Regions from separate parts of the Synechococcus sp. CC9605 genome, predicted to be linked through region 1. Evidence: predicted binding sites of a transcription regulator. Region 1 holds the regulator's gene; the other holds the start of a gene.
The links. Region 1 encodes NtcA, which controls nitrogen genes in cyanobacteria. Its sites were predicted from a motif close to GTANCNNNNGNTAC; they were not measured.
Positions count from the first base shown of each region.

Region 1 (9,204 bases):
CGTTGTCGCTGGACCCCCGGAGCGGACTGGAGTGTCCGCAGGGATGTCGATTCAAGTGCCGCTGATGCCGTAGTGATCGCCCCGGGAGAACTCGTCTCCCTGGTGGTGGATCAGTCCTCGTGATCGTCGAACGGGTCGTCGAGTGCTTTTGATGGAGGCCCAAAGGCCTGGTACACGCCAAATCCGGTGAGTCCGAACAAAACGGCGAGCACGCCAATGGCGACGGACAGAGCTGGGGACGACGTTTCCATCACATCTCTCGACAGGATCAACCCCGAACCGGAGTCGGCCCCTACAGTATCGAGACATCAAACCACCCGAGACCCGGCGTCGCCATGGCACAACGCACCCGTCTGGGAGACCTTCTCCGCCCACTGAACTCCGAGTACGGCAAGGTGGTTCCCGGATGGGGCACCACTCCCGTGATGGGCATCTTCATGGTGCTGTTCCTGGTGTTTCTGCTGGTGATTCTTCAGCTTTACAACAAGTCCCTCATCCTCGAGGGCATCAACGTGAATTGGAACGGCCTCGGCTGATCTGCACCCATGAACATCTTCGGCGTCGGTCTCCCCGAAATGGCGGTTATCGGCGCCGTTGCCCTGTTGGTTTTCGGGCCGAAACGGCTGCCAGAACTTGGCCGGACTCTTGGAAAAACCCTGAAGGGTTTCCAGTCCGCGTCAAAGGAATTTGAACGCGAAATCAACAAAGCCATGGCTGACCCGGAGATGTCCGGTGATGCTGCGAAGCCTGTCGAAGAACTTCCCCCCAGCGACTGAGTCGTTCCAGCGGTATGGCCACTGATCTGAAGCTGGTGGTAGGACTCGGTAATCCGGGTGCGAAATATGCCGGCACCCGCCACAACATCGGCTTCATGGCCCTCGAGCTTCTTGGCGAGCGCTCTGGATTCAGCTTTCGTCAGCAAGCCAAGTTGCACGGTCTTGCAGCAGACACAGGGGTGGGTGAGCAGCGGCTGCGCTTGCTGATGCCCCAGACATACATGAACGACAGCGGTCGCGCGATTCGTGCGGCCCTCGATTGGTTTGGCCTGGAGCCCCACCAACTGCTGGTGCTGGTGGACGACATGGACCTACCGCTTGGTCGTTTGCGGTTGCGGGCCCAGGGCAGCGCCGGGGGGCACAACGGCTTGCGCAGCACCATTCAGCATCTTGGGACTCAGGCGTTCCCAAGGCTGAGGATCGGTATTGGTGCGCCTGCTGAGAATCCTGCCGAACGTCGTGTTCGAACGGTGTCCCATGTTCTTGGTCCGTTCAGCAAGGTGGAGCAACCCTGCGTCGGCGCTGTTCTTGATGCTGTTCTGGACGGGATTCAACGTCTTCAGCGCCAGAGCTTTGAGCGCGCTGGAACCTGGATCAACGGTTTTCGCTACGACCTGGAGCCTGTCGACTGATGCCGGCTCTCCCGGCGACAACGGCCCATTTGCGGGTGCTTCGCCAGTGTTTTCAAGCCAAATGCGTGGAGGGTGAAGTCTCTGCCGGAGGTTTTGAGTGGCAGTTTTCCTGGGCCTTTGATCGCGGCGAACTGGTGGTGGAGCCGTCCCTGGGACGTGCCTTGATCGAGGATGCTCTGCGGCGGTTTCTGGTGCGTTCCGATTACAGGCTGGAACCGGGGGGTGACTACACCTTCATGGTTCGGGCCAGGTTCTGAGCGAGAACGTGGGGGCCGGCTCCGGCCATCTCAGGCTGCACTGCAGGTGCTCCTCAAGCATCACCAAAGCTGCAACCGCATCCAGATCCACCGGTGGAATGCGCAGCCCTGCCGGCAGCATCCTTCGCCAACCCCGCGCCGGCCACAGCGTCCAGTAACGCTGTCTTGCCCTCAGGGTTGTTCCCTGCTCCGGAACCAAGGTCAGATGGCACAGCCGTTCTAGTCGCTTGATCCAGGCTCGGCTTCCCGTGCCATCGCCGATCAGGATGCGGTCGAGAGCTTGGTCTTGATTCCACTGCTCCAGCCAGGGTTCCACGGCCTCCGGGGCCAGCACATATCCTTCGCGCACAAGGCCGAGCTGAAGATCGGCCAGCACAAGACCACATTTGCAGCGACCTGGATCGAGAACGGCCACTCGTTTCATAGGGAGGCCTGAATGGTGACAACGACAGGATCGGCGCTGTCGCTGACCCCTGCGGAAATCACCTCCAGGACCACGCTTTGGCTGGGGCCTTCCATCAGGGTCTGGGCCAGTTGGGAGAGGGCTGATCCATCGAACTGAAGCCCCTCGGTCAGGGATCCACGCCGCTGCACCTCGGCATAGGCCGAGGCCAGGAGAAGGTTCAACCGTGTGCGAATGCCCTCTGGCGTGCGGTCATTCGGTTGAAGCGTGGTTGTGGCCAGCACATCTCCACGTTGGGCCACCGGCCGGTTGGGACGCGCCTCGGGGAAGGCGTACACCGCCGTTTCACCCCGCAGCACATTGGTGGCAGAGCGCAGCGAGATCACCCAGGTTTCCGGTTTGCGGATGATGTTTTGCAGGCGTTCCACGTCGCTTCGAGGAACGCGGATCAACTGGCGTTCGGGCGCTTCGCCAGGCCTCACTTTCCCGTAGGCGTTGAGATTGGCCTCCTGCAACAACCTGTCGACGGCCTGTTTGGCCTGGTCCGGAGCCTCGAGTCGAACCGTTGCTCTCGCCAAGGTCTGGCCGCTGCTGATCACCACCGATCCACGCCTCAGGGCGACCAGATTGCGTTCAAGTTGTTTGAGTTCCTGCTCCCCGGCACGGATACGGCTGCGAACGCTGTTGAGTTCGGCTTCCGTGCGTTGAATGTCCGCATCGCGGGAGGCGATGTCCTGGCTGAGGCGCTCACGTTCAGCTTCAAGTTGGGCCCGCTCGTTCTGAAGAGGAGCCAGTTCAAGGCGCAGGGTGTTGGCCCGCTGCTGCGCTTGCTTCAGCTCAATGGCGATCCGCCGGGTTTCTGTTTGGGTCTTGTCCCGTTCACGCTCGGCTGCCTTTAGCTGTCGCCGGCTGTCCTGGAGCTTCTCCTGCAGGGCATCCAACTCAAACAGGCCCACCCGCAGCTGTCGGCTCACCAGCAGCATCAGGCCAAGTGAAAGCGCACTGATCAGGCTGCCGGTCAGAACCGTGATCAGAACGGCGGTGCGCCTTGGGCGCATCTTGAACAAACTCAGTCGCGCTTTGCCGACGCGGCTGCCCAGACGATCACCCAGGGTCGACAGCACTCCCCCGAGCACCAGCAGAACCAGAATCAGTGCCCAGCCGCTCATGGCTGCACTCGTGGGGCGATGGCCGGACTAGCTGAAGCGTTTGGCCAGAGCGATCGGATCCAGAACGGTGATTTTCTTGCGGTCAATCTGAACCAGACCGGATTGACGCAAGTCTCCCAGCAGACGCGTAATTGTGACGCGTGTTGAGCCAATTGCTTCAGCGATGGCTTGATGGGACAGGCGCAGATCGATGGTGATGCCCAGCTCATCCGCCACGCCGAAATCCCTGCACAGCACCAGCAGGAAGCTCACCAGCCGGGACGACATGTCCCGATGGGTGAGGGTTTCAATCATCGTTTCGGTCTGCAGAATCCGGCTGGAGAGACCCTGCAGCAGGCGCAGTCCAACGCTGGTGTCGGCTTCGATGGCGGCCTTGACGGAGGTCGCCGGTGCCGTCACCATCTCGACCCTGGTAAAGGCCACAGCGTGGTAGAAGCGATCAGAGCGTTGGCCGGTCAGCAGTGACAGCACACCGAAGAGGCTGTTCTCGCGGAGCAGGGCCACGGTGATTTCCTCCCCCGACTCATAGACGCGGGACAGACGAACGGCCCCCCGGCGGATCAGATACACCCGTTCTGCGGGATCTCCAGGGAAGAAAATGGTCTTGTTGCGGTCCACCAGTTCACTGCTGGCGCCATCGAGATCTCGGATGATCTCAAGGAGAGAACGGTTGGCCGGTTCTGCGCTGGGAGAAGGAGCCACCATCTGCGGGGCGTATCGGCTGAAACCTCGGCTACTGGTCATGACAACCCCCTGGTGAAGCGAAATTACGGACCCGGCGGTGGCCGCCATGTAGCGGTTATTACGTAACGCTGCTGTGCTCGGTGAAGGCTTGGCGTTGTGCCTGCATCAGGGATGACAATCCCGGCTCCGCCAAATCCAGCAGCTCATTGAGCTGGCTGCGGCTGAAGGGTGCTCCCTCCGCAGTTCCCTGGATTTCCAAAAGACGGCCATCGCCGGCCTGCACAACGTTCAAGTCCACCTCGGCTCGGCTGTCTTCGCTGTAGTCCAGATCCAGCAAGGCCTGGCCATCCACCAAGCCCACGGAGACGGCCGCCACCTGATCGACCAGCGGCGATTGCTCCAGCACTCCCTGTTCCACCAGCGATCGGCAGGCCTGGTCCAGGGCGAGCCAAGCCCCGGTGATCGAGGCCGTCCGGGTGCCGGCGTCCGCCTGGATCACGTCGCAGTCGATCAGCAAGGTGCGCTCCCCCAGGCGTTCCATGTCGATCACGGCGCGCAGGCTGCGCCCGATCAACCGCTGAATCTCCTGGGTGCGACCCGAGAGTTTCATCAGCTCCCGTGATTGCCGCTGTGGGGTGGACCCTGGCAGCAACCGGTATTCGGCGCTGAGCCATCCCAGCCCTTCTCCCTTCCGCCAGCGGGGAACCTTGCCCTCCAAGCAGACGCTGCAGAGCACAGCGGTTCGGCCCGTGTGAACCACCAGGGAGCTCAGAGCAAACCCCATGGGATTCCAGGTCACCGAGAACGGTCGCAACTGCTCTGGGCGACGGCCATCAGTGCGGTGTTCAGGGGATTGGCTCATCGGTGGTGTGCAGTTCGTCAAGCCTCGCAGGCGGTTGGTTCTCGCCCCGTCCAAACACCATGGGTGGTGTCAATCCCCTTGTGGAATGTGATCTCGCCGCTACATTCAAGGTCTCGCCGGGGGCACCCGGGCAGATGCTTCCGTGATGACCACAAGCCTCGCCAATCCCCAAGCATTCCAGAACTCCCTGGATCAGGATCAGCAGGCTTTGCAGCGGGCGGGCCTCAGGCCCGTAGCACCTGTCTCTGATTCGCCACCCCTGCATCTGGTGGCCCCCGAAGGGCAGCTTCAAGTGCATACGGCGCCCTACCGAGGCAGTTTCGCCAGTGTTCTGAGTCAGGCCATGCGTGCTGCTGGCTTGGGCAGTCGTGTTCTGATCAGTCAGTTCCTCAAAGGGGGCGTTCAGCAGGGACCGGCTGGACGGGTGCAGCTCTGCGGAGGTCTTGTCTGGCTCCGTCCGGAAGTGCCCCTCTGCCTCTCCTCACCGGGGCATCCCGGTGGCGCCGAGGCGGTGGCTGCAGTTTGGTCCATCTGTCGCCAGCACTTGATTCAGGGAGATCTCGACCAGCTGGTGTTGGATGAAATCGGCCTTGCCGTGGCCTTCGGATACCTGGATGAAGCGGATGTGATTGCAGCCCTTGAGCAGCGGCCCGCTTCGATGGATGTGATCATCACTGGACCTGCAATCCCCGCCGGTGTGATGGAGATGGCAGATCAAGTCACGGAGTTGCGCCGAGGTTTCTGATGCTCAAGTGCGATCGCTGGATCACTGAACAGGCCGGCCAGGGAATGATCGAGCCATTCCAGAGCGGTCTGGTTCGTCACCTGGATCCGGAGCAAAAGCTGAGACCGGTTTTGAGTTTCGGTTGCTCCTCTTATGGCTACGACCTGCGCTTGTCGCCCCAGGAATTCCTGATCTTCCGGCATGTTCCGGGCACGGTGATGAACCCCAAGCGGTTCAACCCAGCCAACCTCGAGCCCACCCCCCTTCATGAGGATGAAGACGGGCGCTATTTCATTCTCCCTGCGCATTCCTACGGCCTTGGTGTGGCGTTGGAGAAGCTACGGGTTCCCCCCAACATCACCGTTATCTGTTTGGGCAAGAGCACCTATGCCCGCCTTGGAATCATCGTCAATACCACCCCGGCAGAAGCCAGCTGGGAGGGTCATCTCACCCTCGAATTCAGCAACAGCTCTGGCGCTGACTGTCGGATCTATGCCGATGAAGGCATTTGTCAGCTGCTGTTTTTTGAAGGTGATCCCTGCTCGACCACCTACAGCGATCGACAAGGCAAATACCAGCACCAACCGGAACGGGTGACGCTGGCTAAGGTCTAGCCCCCGCTTACGGGGCCAGTCGCGCCCGGTGAAGCCTGGTTTTTTCATACCAGGCTGCGAATTCCGGGGCCCAATTCACCATGTGGGGCCACATCAGATCGCAGAGCTGGCGGATCTCCAACTGGGCATCGAGCTTGGCCCTCAGATCCATGAAATGCAGGAATGCCCTCAGGCTGAAGCTCACCACAAAATGCTGGCGGTAGTCGAAAGGAAGTATGCCGCGTGCGTGCTCCTCGGCGAAACCGGCCTTGAGCAGATCCCTGTAGCGCTCGGCGGCACTTCGGCACAGATCGAGATCCTGTTGGCGTAGTGCTTCGGTGTAGGTGTATTTCTTTCCCTGCCGATCGCTGTACTCGCCGACGGGCCGTAGATAAAACACGTCCTCCAGGTCCAAGGCGCCATCCGCTGCACGGCAGATGCGTTCACCGGTGTAGCGCATGGATTGCACATCGAAGCTCACCCCAACCCGGTGGGTGCGGGCCTGCTGCATCACCGAGTGCGGGAAACATCCCACGTTCAGCACGATCTGCGCATGCTCCATCGGGCCGTAGTGGCCGCGTTCTCCAGACAGCAGACGTTTCACACAGATCTCCCCGGCCCGTTGCTCATCGGGCCAGTTGGCACGATCTGCGGCCACGAATCCTTCGCTGTAGTCCTGATGCATGGCGGCGTAAACGCATTGCTGCGGGTTCGGCGTGGCTGCGATCAGATCGACCCGAAAGCGGTCCATGGGAGCGTCAGAGTGACGAGTTGTGGTGATCATGGCGAGGCGTGTCAACCATGGCTGCGGGGCCCGGCGTTGGCTGGGCTTGAGGCACCTGCCAACGCATTGTTCGCGGAGAAGGGCGTCTCCAGCCGGCTGATGTTGCCGACGCCAGGCAAGGCAGGCAACGGTTGATCTTCAATCAGTGCTGTGGTGAGCAGCTGGAGTTCCTCAACGCTGCGTAAACCGATGGATCGGCCCTTAGCCTCCCCCTCGGCGTTAAACAGGTTCAACTGGGGAATGCCGTTGACGTCGTAGCGATCAACAAGATCTTGCCACCGGGGGTTGTCGACGTTGACCAGAACAACATCGAGTCGATCCCGCGATCGCTTCTCCAAATCCAGCATCGAAGGGGCCATCTCCCTGCAGACCTGGCACCAATCGGCGTAGAACTCGATCAGGGTTGGGCGTCCATTCGTTAACGCTGTTTGCGGGTCGAGGGATCGTCTCGCCAGCTGCTCCATCGGGCTTTCGCTCTGAATGCCGCCCCGCAGGATGACCAGGCCAATGGCCAGAACCACCGCGATCAGCACCAGCACCCATTGCTGTGCCGTGCCCAGGGGCGAAGACTTCGGAGTGCCTGTCATCGCACTGCAACCTCAGCGATCACTCTGGCAGCTCCTTCAAAAGGCCGCCGCTAGCTTGCATCCATGCCAATTCTGCGACTGCTGAGCCTTCCGGTTCGGGCGCCGTTGCTGACGGTGCTGTTTCTGGTTGCGGTTGTGCTCGGCAACCATTGGCAGATGGCTCAGCCCTCCTTCACGTCTCTCCATGGCGTGAGTGCGGCCTGGTTTTGGTGTTTCGTGCTGCTGCAGGTTCAGGTGGTTGTCGTCTTTTGCACGATGCCGGATCTGCTGTTGCGACAGGTGTCGATGCTGATGGCGTCGAGTCGGGTGATGACGTTGGTGGTCACGCTGCTGGTTGTGATCACCGGTGGGATCTATCTGTTGAAGCTGAATGTGCTTACCGACGTGCTGATCCTGGCGTCCGCCGTGATGTTGGCTCGGCTCGATCTCATCCGCATCGGTGTTCTGCCCGCCGCTGGGATCTGTCTTTGTCTAATGAGTGTGGTCGTGATCGGTGGCATCGTTTCCGGCACGCTGCTTCCGCATCCCAGCATCAGCTTTTTTGCAGAAGGATGGATTACCGCCTAGGTAACCCATCAGATTGTCGAGCACTTTCTTGGCGTAGAAACGTGTTTCGGGGTATGGAATGCGTTCCACCCAGAGCGCGGTTTCGGCAGCAGCCTTGGGATCCGCCCAAGAGTCCACGGCACCGGGCCCGGCGTTGTAGCTGGCAATGCTGCGAAAGGGGTCGTTCTCCCATTGATTCAGCAATTGGTTGAGATAACGCGCACCCAATTCGAAGTTGTTGGCGGGATCTTTCAGCATCGGTGTGCTGGTGGGCTCGCCAGCCATCTCTGCGGCAGTGGAGGGCAGCAATTGCATGACGCCAACGGCCCCGGCAGGGGAGACCACTCCAGGTGCGAAGCGTGACTCCTGTTTGGCGATCGCTCGCAGCAGATTGGCCTGAAGACCTTCTTGCTTGGCGGCTGTCTTTATTTCAGCTTCGAAGAGGCGAGGGAATTGGCTGCGATGCAGAAGGCTCCTTTGCTGGCAGCTGGGATCACGCCAGCGGAGACTGAGCCACCAGAGCTGATCCAATCCCATCCAGGTGTCCCCGACAGCCAGGCGCAGCCTGCCCTCGGCCAGACGTTCCTCGGGTGGCGGTGGGATCTCAGGATCTGCCTGGGCCTGCCAGGCTTCCCAGGCGGCGTGCACCTGGCCCAGGCGCCAGAGCTCGTTCACCAGGTTGTTGTGGCTGTTGAGCGGTTGCCAGGTGGCGGACTCGCGCTGTGGGGCTGGGGCTCGCAAATCCAGAGGTTCGGCCATGCCCAGTTGCTCCATGGCACGCCATCGGTAGTAGCCCCCTGGGAAGGCCTCGATCAGGCGGCGCCAGGTGCGTTCTGCCTTTGCCGTTTCGCCGAGTTGCTTTTGGCTCAGCCCCAACCAGAACAGCCGCCGCGTCTCCAATGGTGAAGGCAAGGGTCCATCCTCGTTGTGGCGTTTCAGCAGGTCGCGGGCACGCTCCCAATCCCCAGCAAGAAAAGCCTCGCGGGCCAGGTCCCATTGGAGTTGCCAGACATCGGGGTCGTTGGGCCAGCGGCTCAGGGCGGCATCTGCCCCGTTGCCGCCGGCGAGTCGCACGCGGGCTGCGGTAACGGCAGCTGAGCGCTCCGGAAGGGCATCCAGAACCCCAGGCTGGGGATTGAGCGGTTCGCTCAAGATCTGTGCTGCTTCAAGGCTGGCGGGATGGTTTG
Region 1 is NC_007516.1:272,409-281,612, forward strand. Features, by position in the region: gene SYNCC9605_RS01300 (alpha-mannosidase) at 1-123, shown strand, start outside; gene psbN (photosystem II reaction center protein PsbN) at 111-251, opposite strand; gene psbH (photosystem II reaction center phosphoprotein PsbH) at 336-536, shown strand; gene SYNCC9605_RS01315 (TatA/E family twin arginine-targeting protein translocase) at 546-776, shown strand; gene pth (aminoacyl-tRNA hydrolase) at 791-1,408, shown strand; gene SYNCC9605_RS01325 (DUF3146 family protein) at 1,408-1,665, shown strand; gene SYNCC9605_RS01330 (resolvase) at 1,643-2,089, opposite strand; gene SYNCC9605_RS01335 (DUF3084 domain-containing protein) at 2,086-3,237, opposite strand; gene ntcA (global nitrogen regulator NtcA) at 3,265-3,981, opposite strand; gene rph (ribonuclease PH) at 4,040-4,783, opposite strand; gene SYNCC9605_RS01350 (cob(I)yrinic acid a,c-diamide adenosyltransferase) at 4,929-5,528, shown strand; gene dcd (dCTP deaminase) at 5,528-6,121, shown strand; gene thyX (FAD-dependent thymidylate synthase) at 6,129-6,851, opposite strand; gene SYNCC9605_RS01365 (thioredoxin domain-containing protein) at 6,896-7,471, opposite strand; gene SYNCC9605_RS01370 (hypothetical protein) at 7,535-8,038, shown strand; gene SYNCC9605_RS01375 (transglycosylase SLT domain-containing protein) at 7,943-9,204, opposite strand, start outside.

Region 2 (9,204 bases), 1.1 Mb from region 1:
CGCTGCCGGGAATGGCGGAACTGGAGGCGTTGCAATCTCCGGTGGATCCGCTGGCGCTGGATCAAGCCTTCCGGGCGTGGACCCAGGAGCTGGGCGTTCAATTGCAGTCGTCCTTGCGACGACTCCTGGAGCTGGCCCGGACTGACTGGACCCTGGCTTGGCCGGCTGGCCAGGGCGGCCGTGCCCTGACGGCCTTGGCCTGGCGCTGGCTTGCTGCGGCGGGCGATGACACGGTGCAAGCGGACGCCTTGGCGGCGGTGTCCGGCCCCTCGATGACCCTGGCGCGGGGAGCCTTGCGGGCCTTGCTGCCGCAGGAGAGCGCTGAGCGTGAGCAGGCGATGGCCCTGTTCTACGAGCGTTGGCAAGACAAGCCCGTGATCCTGGATGCCTGGTTTGCGATGGAGGCATCAGCCCCCAGACCCAACGCCTTGGAGCGGGTTCAACAGCTGTTGGACCATCCGCACTTCGATTCCCTGGCGCCCAATTCCCTTCGCGCTGTTCTCGGTGGATTCACCGCCAATGTTCAGGCATTTCATGCCGCCGATGGCAGTGGTTACCGATTCATGGCGGAGCAGATTGCAGCGGTCGATTCCCGCAATCCGATCACCGCGTCACGGATGGCCAAGGTGTTTAGCCGCTGCGCCAGTTACGGCCCCGAGCGGCAATCGGTCATGCGTCAGGCCATCGACCAGTTGGCCGCCAAGCCCTTGTCGGCGAATACGGCCGAGGTCGTGCAGCTGCTCACGACGTGACCACTACCAGAACGATCACCGCGATCAGCAGGATCACCAACCAGAGCTTTCCATTGTTGCGTCGGGTGCTCCGGGGCGTTGCACGGATAGCTCGGCTTCCAGCTGGAGTGCCGCAGTCTTGACAGACCAGACGACCGCCCATCGATCGGTCGGAACGAAACCGTCGGCTTCCGCAGTTCTGGCAGACGGTGACGGCCAAGATCTCTCAATCAGGTTTCACCAGCTTGCCTGGAGTCAGTTAGCCAGTCAGGTAGTTATTCCCGTCCCCAGCCATCACAGCCGGCTTTGGCGCGTTGTCGCTTGGTGCGACGGTAGCTCTCGTTCTGTTGGGCCAGAGTTTCACTGGCGGCAGCAACGGCACTGCTGTCATTGCCTTCCGCAATGATCAACCGATTGATCGCCATGGCGTTGCCCAGGCGATTCAGCACCTGATCGATCAAGCGACACTGATCAAATTCGGCGCGCCCCGCGGACGGAATTCCCAACAGGATCAAGGTCCAACACGCAGCACGCCAACCTTTCATCAATCAGCTCATGGGCTGTAGGTGATGGTGCACTGATAGCGACTGCTGGCTCCCACATCAATGCTTTTGCAGTGTGTGTCGGTGATCGTTGCCCCTTTTGGGATCACCCGCATCGCCTCGGCAGTGGCGAACTGCTCGGAAGGCCCTTGGGCTGTGGCCCGCTTGCCGCCCGCAAGGGCCGTGGATGCCAATAGGAGGCTGGCCATTAACAGAGCCGCATGCCGCATATTTGGCGCCCGATGGAAGTGCATCTCACTTCGGTTTACACAGAGCGAGGCCAGCTGACAGCCGTAGTGATTTCATCAGGCACTGCGTTCAGCAGCTACTGCGTTCAACAGCCGCCCCGGCACCAGCGTTGGCGTCGCGGTTTTGGTTCAGCCCTGGCCTCGCTGCTTTGTTTGACCTCTGGCACTGGAGGTGGCGGCAACAACGCTGCGGGCTGGACGGGAAGACGGCGTGATCCCCATGAGGCATCAAAGGGGACCACCACCAGGGGGATCGGTTCCGCACTTTTTGCCGGCAAGGCCAATGCGCTGGATGCGATCAGGGCTGTGATCAGAAGTCTCATCACGCCATTTTGCCGGCCAAGCCCAAGGCTTCTCAGTTTTTTGAGTAAGAGACGCCGCGGTAGGTCAGAGCAACGGAATTGCGAAGAGCTTGGATTTGCTCAGCGCGATAGCTTTTCCCCATATATTTCAGTTGAATTGTGGGCCTCGCAGATACTCCTTCTGTCTTTGAATATTTGTTGCCCAGGAAAGTGAGTTCCATGGAGTAAATAGGGAAGAATAAAAACTTTCTGTGTTTTACGGCCGCTACAAAAGGGCCGCAAGGTTCCACTGGATACCTTGCTCTTTAGCCATTGTTAAAGCCGCATCGGCTTGATACAAGCTTTGCCCTCCTCCCTTGCTCTGAAAGGAAAAGGGGTTTGATGTGGTTGACGGAATCTTATTTTAGTTGTTGTGAAGTGATTGAAATATTTTGTTTATGTTGCTTGTGCCGTTGAACTTTTTTGATTGATTTGTTCAGCTTTGAGGCTTGGAGCGTTCCTCTGTTTGCGCTTTGCTGCAGCGTTGGCAAGCAGAAATTCTGTCCTTGTGGTGTTCCGGCAGCGTCAGCCGGAATGGATCCACATTAAATTCGTAGCCGCAGGAGCAGCGGGCATGGAACTTCAGTTTCTTGGCTTTGTTGAGTCGCTTTAAGAGCGTCACTTTGCCAAAAACTTGCTCTGGCTTGAAACGTTCCAGCTTGGTGCGTTCCTCCGGGGCATGCTTGACCCGGGCTTTGTGCAGGGCGTTGCGCACGGAGTTTTCACTGCCTTTGCCCAGGATCTTGGGGATCTGGAGGATCGATCGCCCTTCCTGCAGATAGAGACGTTTGATTTCCTCGATCTCGGCACTTGTGAAGCCAGATTTCTTGCCCACCTGCCTCCTTCCTTTGATTTGAGTCTCTCAGGCGGCGCGCAAGCGCCATCAAAGACCTCGGCTGTGGGTGTCTGCCGTCGGGATGATTCCGTAACACTCACAGCGCCTTGACCGTTGCTGAGTCGACTTTGAACCGACAAAGCAGCTGTTGCTAAGCGCTCACAAGCCAACCCTCGCCACCCAGCTTCTCCTGCGGGGGATTGGTGGTGCGGCCCTTGTTGGTCTGGCCGAACAATCAGGCGTTCACCACCGCCCTAGATGGTGAGAGCAGTCCTGTCGACAACACGGACTGCAAACGATCATCACGGTTCACCTGGTCCAACAGTGCCAGGCCGATTCCGGAGAGACCGGTGAAGCACCCCGGAAGCAACAGGTTGCTGTCGGTGGTGCCGAAGCATTGGAACGATCCACCTGAAAGTCTTGCCCAGGCAATGGACTGATTCACCAGCTGCGACCAGCGCTCGATGGACCAGCTGGAGCTTCAATTGAGCTAAAGATTTGATCCGGCGAATCGATGCTTTCATCACGCTTTCCGGGTGGTGAGCCTTGGTCGCTGAACGTTCTGAGCTCATCCACCTCATGCAGTACAGGAGAGGGGAGTACATCCTCAATCGACTGCAGGCGCAGATGGCGGTCAATAAATCTGTGAGCCTCACGTATCGAGGCGTTGCTTACGTGAAAAAGCTCTAGACCGGGTGAATTTGTTGCTCACCGCACTGGCGGTGAGCACCGCCGCCAGCCTGTTTTCAGAATCTTGTCCCAGGCCGCCACGGCGTTGTGCCTGAGTATTTTCCTACGGGTTTGCAGCACGGGTGGGCGAGGGGGGAACGCTCATGGCAGTCACGTTTTACCGATGACCCGCGATACACGCATTGCCCTGTTCTTGATGGGGGAACTGGTGGCAGTCCTTCAAGCCAACGACCCGAAACCTTCAAGCGGTGGCAGGCACAACAACAGCAGGCACAGCAATGAATGACTACAAAACGGCCGTAACCGCCTCAGCAGACTGTTCACCCGCGTGTAGGGCACCGTGGATATAGCCCGGCCACGCTGTACTGACTTCGGTTCCTGCCCAGAAAATGCGACCCACCGGTTCGCGCAAATGCTTGCCGAACTGGGTCCAAGTGCCGGGGGTGTAAAAGGTTGAGTAGGCTCCACCTACCCAGGGGTTCGCGGGCCAGTTCCATTCGTGATATTCGAGAACGCCACTACGGGCCATGGGCCCCAATAGGGTTGCCAGATCAGCCAACAAGGCATCTTGGCGCTCAGACTCAGGGGCAGCGCCGTATCGCGTCGCCGCCTCGCCGGTCAAAAAGGTGGCCAACACGCCAGGGCTTCCGGGCCGTGGGTTGGTCGAATCGGGAACCAGCTCAATTGCATCAAGATTTCCAATAGCGTTTCCAGAGAGGTCTCCTGCACGCCACCAGGGCGAGTCGTAAACGACAAGCGCCTTGATGATGGCCCCCATGGGCGAGCGCTGGGTCAGCTGGTCACGTGCCGCCGGCAGCGGCGGGTCGTAATGAATACGTCCAGTGAGATGCGGCGGCATCGCGACAATGACGGCTCGACCGCGGTACGTCCCCTTGGGCGTTGTCACCGTCACACCTGAGCTGGTGTGCTGGATAAACAACACCGGCTCGCTCGTACGAATCGCCTCAGGGGGCAACGCCTCTGCAAGCCGCGACGGGAACTGCCCAGCCCCACCGTCGAACAGCAACGCTTCAGGCGTTTGACTCTGCGGCGACACGCGCTGCGCCCAGGCGAAATGCAGCATTGACGCCGAGCCCGATTCAAAAGCGCCGTTACCCCCCCAGTTGCGCGCAATGACATCGACCCACCAGGCCGCCATCGGTGTGAGGGCATTGCGCTCCAACCATGTGGTGATAGTCATCGTGTCAAGAGCGCGCGCTTCTGGATGGGTCCATGGCGCAGCGGGGTCAATCGTTGCCGCCAGGGCCTCGATCTTTTGCCAAGTGGCAACGACGTCATCACGCTGCTCTTTCGGTATTTTCAGGTCGGGCCAGTCGCTCTTCAGCTCTTTGGCGTTGTACGGGGTCGATGGCCAAGCATGGTTGTGCCGACTTAGTCGACCGTCATAGAGGAACGTGTCCTTGCCACCAACCGGCACCGGAAAGGTGGGAATGTTCAGCTTGCGCGCATACTCAATTGTTTTGGTTTGGGTGAGGCCTGCCCACTGACCTCCGAGATCAACCCAACCGGGTGCTGCACCAAGGGCCCTACGCCCTTCATGCCCAACCTCGACTCGATGGAGTCGCCCGCCAATCCTTTCTTGAGCCTCAAGTACAAGCACATCGCGGCTGTCTTGAGCTATGCGGCGCGCTGCCGTAAGACCTGAAACACCAGCGCCTACAACAATAACGTCAATCATGTCAGGTATTTTGCCAATAGGGGTCTGAATTGTTTTCAGCAGATGCTGCATGCGCACTTACGCAACTGCCAGCGATCAATCCGCCGATCGCAATACCGGTGGAGGACAGAATGTCACAACGCTTCACCTGCTCTTGACAGTTAAAAGCAATAATGGCCATACAATGCATTGAACTAATGTTTATGTCTTTTTCTTAATGCTATTTAGATCCTCTGCTGTGAAGCTCGATGCCTTTTGGTTAAAAGCTATACGAAACCCGCAAGGGAAAAGCGGGGGGACTTGTTATCGCCATCCATCTCCCGAAAAAAATAATCCCCCCGCCAGCAATGGCGGGTTTTCATTAGAGCCTAACTTCCTTCCAACAGCTCAGATCTAATGCATCACAACTTATCCGAGTTTTCTGGAAACTAAATTGCTGCCAGAGTATTAACAAGCCTTGCGATACTTTTTTGATAGACTGGTTAGTATAAGGCTTATTCGAAAGTGCTTTCGGACTCAACCCTTGGATTGATTAGTTTGGCCACTCGGCCTCTGTATTAATCACCTTAAGGCCCTCCTTGATGAACGCAAACTGTGGAATGTTTGTTGACAGCCAGGGGTTTGGTCCTTTGTTGATCAAGAACACAGCCCCGTGATTTCCATCCATGCTGATGATTGAAAGGCTGACGGCACCGTTGCCTGTTCCCGAATGAAACAGGTAATCGCCCCTTGCTTTGGCGTCTGCGTCGCGGTTGCCTAGTTCAAACCCCATGCTGCGGTTTGCAGTGGAACTGGGGATGCTGAGTTGCTTGGCGAGGTGTTGATCGATCAGTGAGTGGCCGGAGTTCAGCGCCTTTGTGAAGGCGAGGTTAAAACGAGCCAGATCGCTCGCTGTGCTCCACATCAAACCGGTGGAAAGGATGGGATGCCGCATGGGTGCCCGACCGTGGGGCTTCCCATCAACGTCGTAGGGGATGGCGATGGTGCTGGAGTCGTTGAGAAAAAAGGTGTTGTCAAAGGTGCTCTTGTTCATGCCTGCGGGTGTGAGCACCAACTCCTGCATCAAGCTGGGGAATGGTTTTTGGCTGATTGATTCCAAGGCCGGCTGCAGCACCGTGTAACAGCCGTTGCAGTAGCTGAAGGCTGTTCCGGGGATCCGTTCAACGGTGAGGGGTTTGTTCGTTGCAGGAGGTAGTCCACGCAACACTTGCTGCAGTGTCGGCAATTTCTCCATTGGGCCGCAGCACCCATCTGGGTACGGATTGCTCAAACCGCCTGTGTGGTTCAGCAGCATGCGGAAACTGACCGGAACCTTTTTGGTGTAGGCGTTCTCTGGGATTGTCCAACCCTTCAAGTAACGGTTAACGGGTTCATCCAAGGCAATCTCACGGTTGGCGAGGAGCTTGACCGTTGCTAAGGATGTGAGAGTTTTGGTGATCGACTGAGCCTGAAACAGCGTGTCGGCAGTGACCGGTCGACCGCTAGACAGATCCGCAAATCCAAAGCCTCGCGCCCAGGCGATTTGTCCGTCGTCAATTACGGCGATCGAGGCCCCGGGAATGTTGTGCTCCCGCCGCAAATGTTCAATCCGCTGTTGCACTTGGCTGAACGGGGCCTCTGCCAGTGCTGGTTTAGACGGTAACCCTGTCAAAAGAGTGATGGATCCCGCAAGGCCGATTGCGCCAATGCATCCGAAAGACATGGCCGGTGCATTCAGTTGACCGGAAACTAGGGCAAATAAATGGTTGCGATCAACCGTTTAGCAATGCTTTCAAGCCTTCGCTGCTGAGAATTCTGCTGCAAGAGATAAGTACGGCAGAAACAGCCACGCATTGGCAAGCCCAAGCTTTCTCCCTCAATCTGATACCGAGATCTACTGCAGCACAACGGAAGTGGATTGAGCGCTAGAGGTGGGATAAACCTGCGCGTTGCCCCTAGCCATCAACTCCGCGCCAGCCGGGTCAGATCTAACTCTGTAAGTGGTGTTGTGGAGCAGTCCCTGTAATTGCTGATCACCTTGATGCTGAAGGCAAAGAGACATGATCACTACAAAGAATGAGACCACTGTTTCTTGCGCATGTGGCAGAAAGAGCCTGCAATAGATGCGCAGCTTTAACTGGCTTTTTCACCTCAAACCCAAAGGCGGCAGTGATGGAAAAACCAGAAGCCTCGACGCTGGATCCACCAGAGGTCCTCGTCACCGGGGGCGGTGATGAAGGCCAGGTGCCCGTCGAAACTGCCGCTGGTGGCACTAATCAAGTCACCGTCTGGGAGATGATGAGTGGCTAGGGGTCACTTATGACTGACCTGTGCGACTTCCTGGGTCGGCTCGACGAAGACCCGCGGCTGCCGGAGGTGCTGGTGCTGATGAATCAGCTGATGGCACGGATGCGTTGACAGAAGGATCGTTGTGTCACCGGCAAATCGGCCCGATTGGGCCGAAGATCTCTCCCGAAGGGTATACACCGACAATTTCTCCCGTTCGAGGATCAATGCCGACGTTGCTAGCCCAGCCGGACTCTTCGGATCTCCAGCCCACCCATCTCCAGACCCCGTCTTTAAATGTGGCCGGGCTGGTTTCCTCGTAACCGGTGGAATCCCAAATTTGGGTGATTTGACCATTCACTTCATCGACATACAAAGTCGCAAAGGCGGACGGGCCTAGAGGGCTTTCAGGGCTTGCGCAGCGGAGCTTCAACTTCTCGGCATTGGCCGGACTAACAACAGCTGCAAGCACCGCAGCTGTAAGAACAGCAATGGACCTCATGGCTCGGGGACGGATGTGTAATGAGTCAACTCCATCTGATCCTGGAGTCCGTACGGGTGGAGCGGGCTGAGACAGCAGCAGGAGCTGGAGGCCCGCAACCATTCAGAACAAGAGAACTGCGAGGCACGCCGGCGCACCAAGGAGCTGCTCGAAGGGGGCTGGGGTTAGATCGACTGGATCGACCTTTACGGGCAGAAGTAATCATCTGACCACTGCCATTACGTCATCTGAACGGCACTGCACGACAGCTGGGGTGAGGGTGTCTTCAGAAGTACTGCCGTTCGACAACCAGCTAGGTCAAGTCATCAGCCCGTTACTTAGTGCCCTCATCCATTTGGCAAACGAGGCTGGCGGTCAAGAGGTGGACAAGCTGCCGGAGCTTTCGATCAAACAGTCCAACGTGCTGCCTCCACCACCCCGCCCGGAGGAGGAGCAGCTCGAACGATTATTCGCATTAGATCTTCATCGTTTCCCGACTGATCCTTTTCCTGATAAGGATCCACCGTTCTGAATATCAAGGCTCCTGGCGGGGCTTATTTTTTTGAACTGACCTGGCGTTCAAAGCCAAGAACCCTTAAAAAGTGATCCACAGCTTCTGAGTCGTATGGCCCGGGTCAAGTGGGACCAAATGACTGATGAGAGTCAGGCCATGGTCAAGAAGGTCGGACTCATCAGTATTGGCGGTGTCGTCCTGCTCGCCTTTAGCAAGATTATCTTCCCCCTAATACTGCTAGGCGGAGGCAGCTATGTCGCCTGGCGTGCCCTATTCAAGAAGTAGTTCATGGCTGATCCCCTGACCAACCTGTTGGGGTTTGGCAACGTCGCCTTCGTCTATAACCTGGCAATGTCTCAGGTTGTTTGCGTCTACAAGCTCAAGCGGCGCTAGTGGACGACCAGGACCTATGTGCAGAGAGGCTTCAGGAGTGTCAGATGGCTTAGACCTAGGCATTGCTGATGAGTCAAAATATTCTATCGATACATTTAATGCAGAATAGTCGGGCTAAATCCGTTATGGTTATTTTCGTAAATCCTTAAACACGTCCCTTGTTTTGAAAGTTTTCGATTTTAAGTGCCATTGCCGCTCAATATGGCTATTCAGCTGCTAAAAATTCTGAAGACATTTAATGCTATTTTGAGTTGATTGATGCCGAGCACACTAAGAACTTTATTTGACTCTTTGACATGACAAAACCACTCGACATTCCGGCGATTCTGCTTTTTTTGGCAACTATGTTTGGGGCAATTAATCATAAGTTTGTCAAACTTCCCCATACGATTGGATTGATGATAGTCGCGCTGGCGGCTAGCTTGTCTCTAATAGCGCTTGATCTAATCTTTCCGTCCCTTGGAATGAGTGTATTGGTTAATAAAT
Region 2 is NC_007516.1:1,724,140-1,733,343, reverse strand. Features, by position in the region: gene pepN (aminopeptidase N) at 1-752, shown strand, start outside; gene SYNCC9605_RS09555 (hypothetical protein) at 742-951, opposite strand; gene SYNCC9605_RS09550 (hypothetical protein) at 1,007-1,276, opposite strand; gene SYNCC9605_RS09545 (hypothetical protein) at 1,285-1,482, opposite strand; gene SYNCC9605_RS09540 (hypothetical protein) at 1,608-1,844, opposite strand; gene SYNCC9605_RS15825 (DUF4278 domain-containing protein) at 1,877-2,044, opposite strand; gene SYNCC9605_RS09535 (hypothetical protein) at 2,299-2,697, opposite strand; gene SYNCC9605_RS09530 (hypothetical protein) at 2,933-3,142, opposite strand; gene SYNCC9605_RS15820 (DUF4278 domain-containing protein) at 3,277-3,387, shown strand; gene SYNCC9605_RS15815 (DUF1651 domain-containing protein) at 3,406-3,507, opposite strand; gene SYNCC9605_RS15585 (hypothetical protein) at 3,551-3,673, shown strand; gene SYNCC9605_RS09525 (flavin monoamine oxidase family protein) at 3,674-5,137, opposite strand; gene SYNCC9605_RS09520 (serine hydrolase domain-containing protein) at 5,598-6,665, opposite strand; gene SYNCC9605_RS15580 (hypothetical protein) at 7,196-7,324, opposite strand; gene SYNCC9605_RS14345 (hypothetical protein) at 7,479-7,832, opposite strand; gene SYNCC9605_RS14855 (hypothetical protein) at 8,092-8,343, shown strand; gene SYNCC9605_RS09515 (cation:proton antiporter) at 9,015-9,204, shown strand, end outside.
Region 2: the regulator NtcA is predicted to act here: its motif matches at 2,107-2,120, upstream of SYNCC9605_RS15825 (DUF4278 domain-containing protein).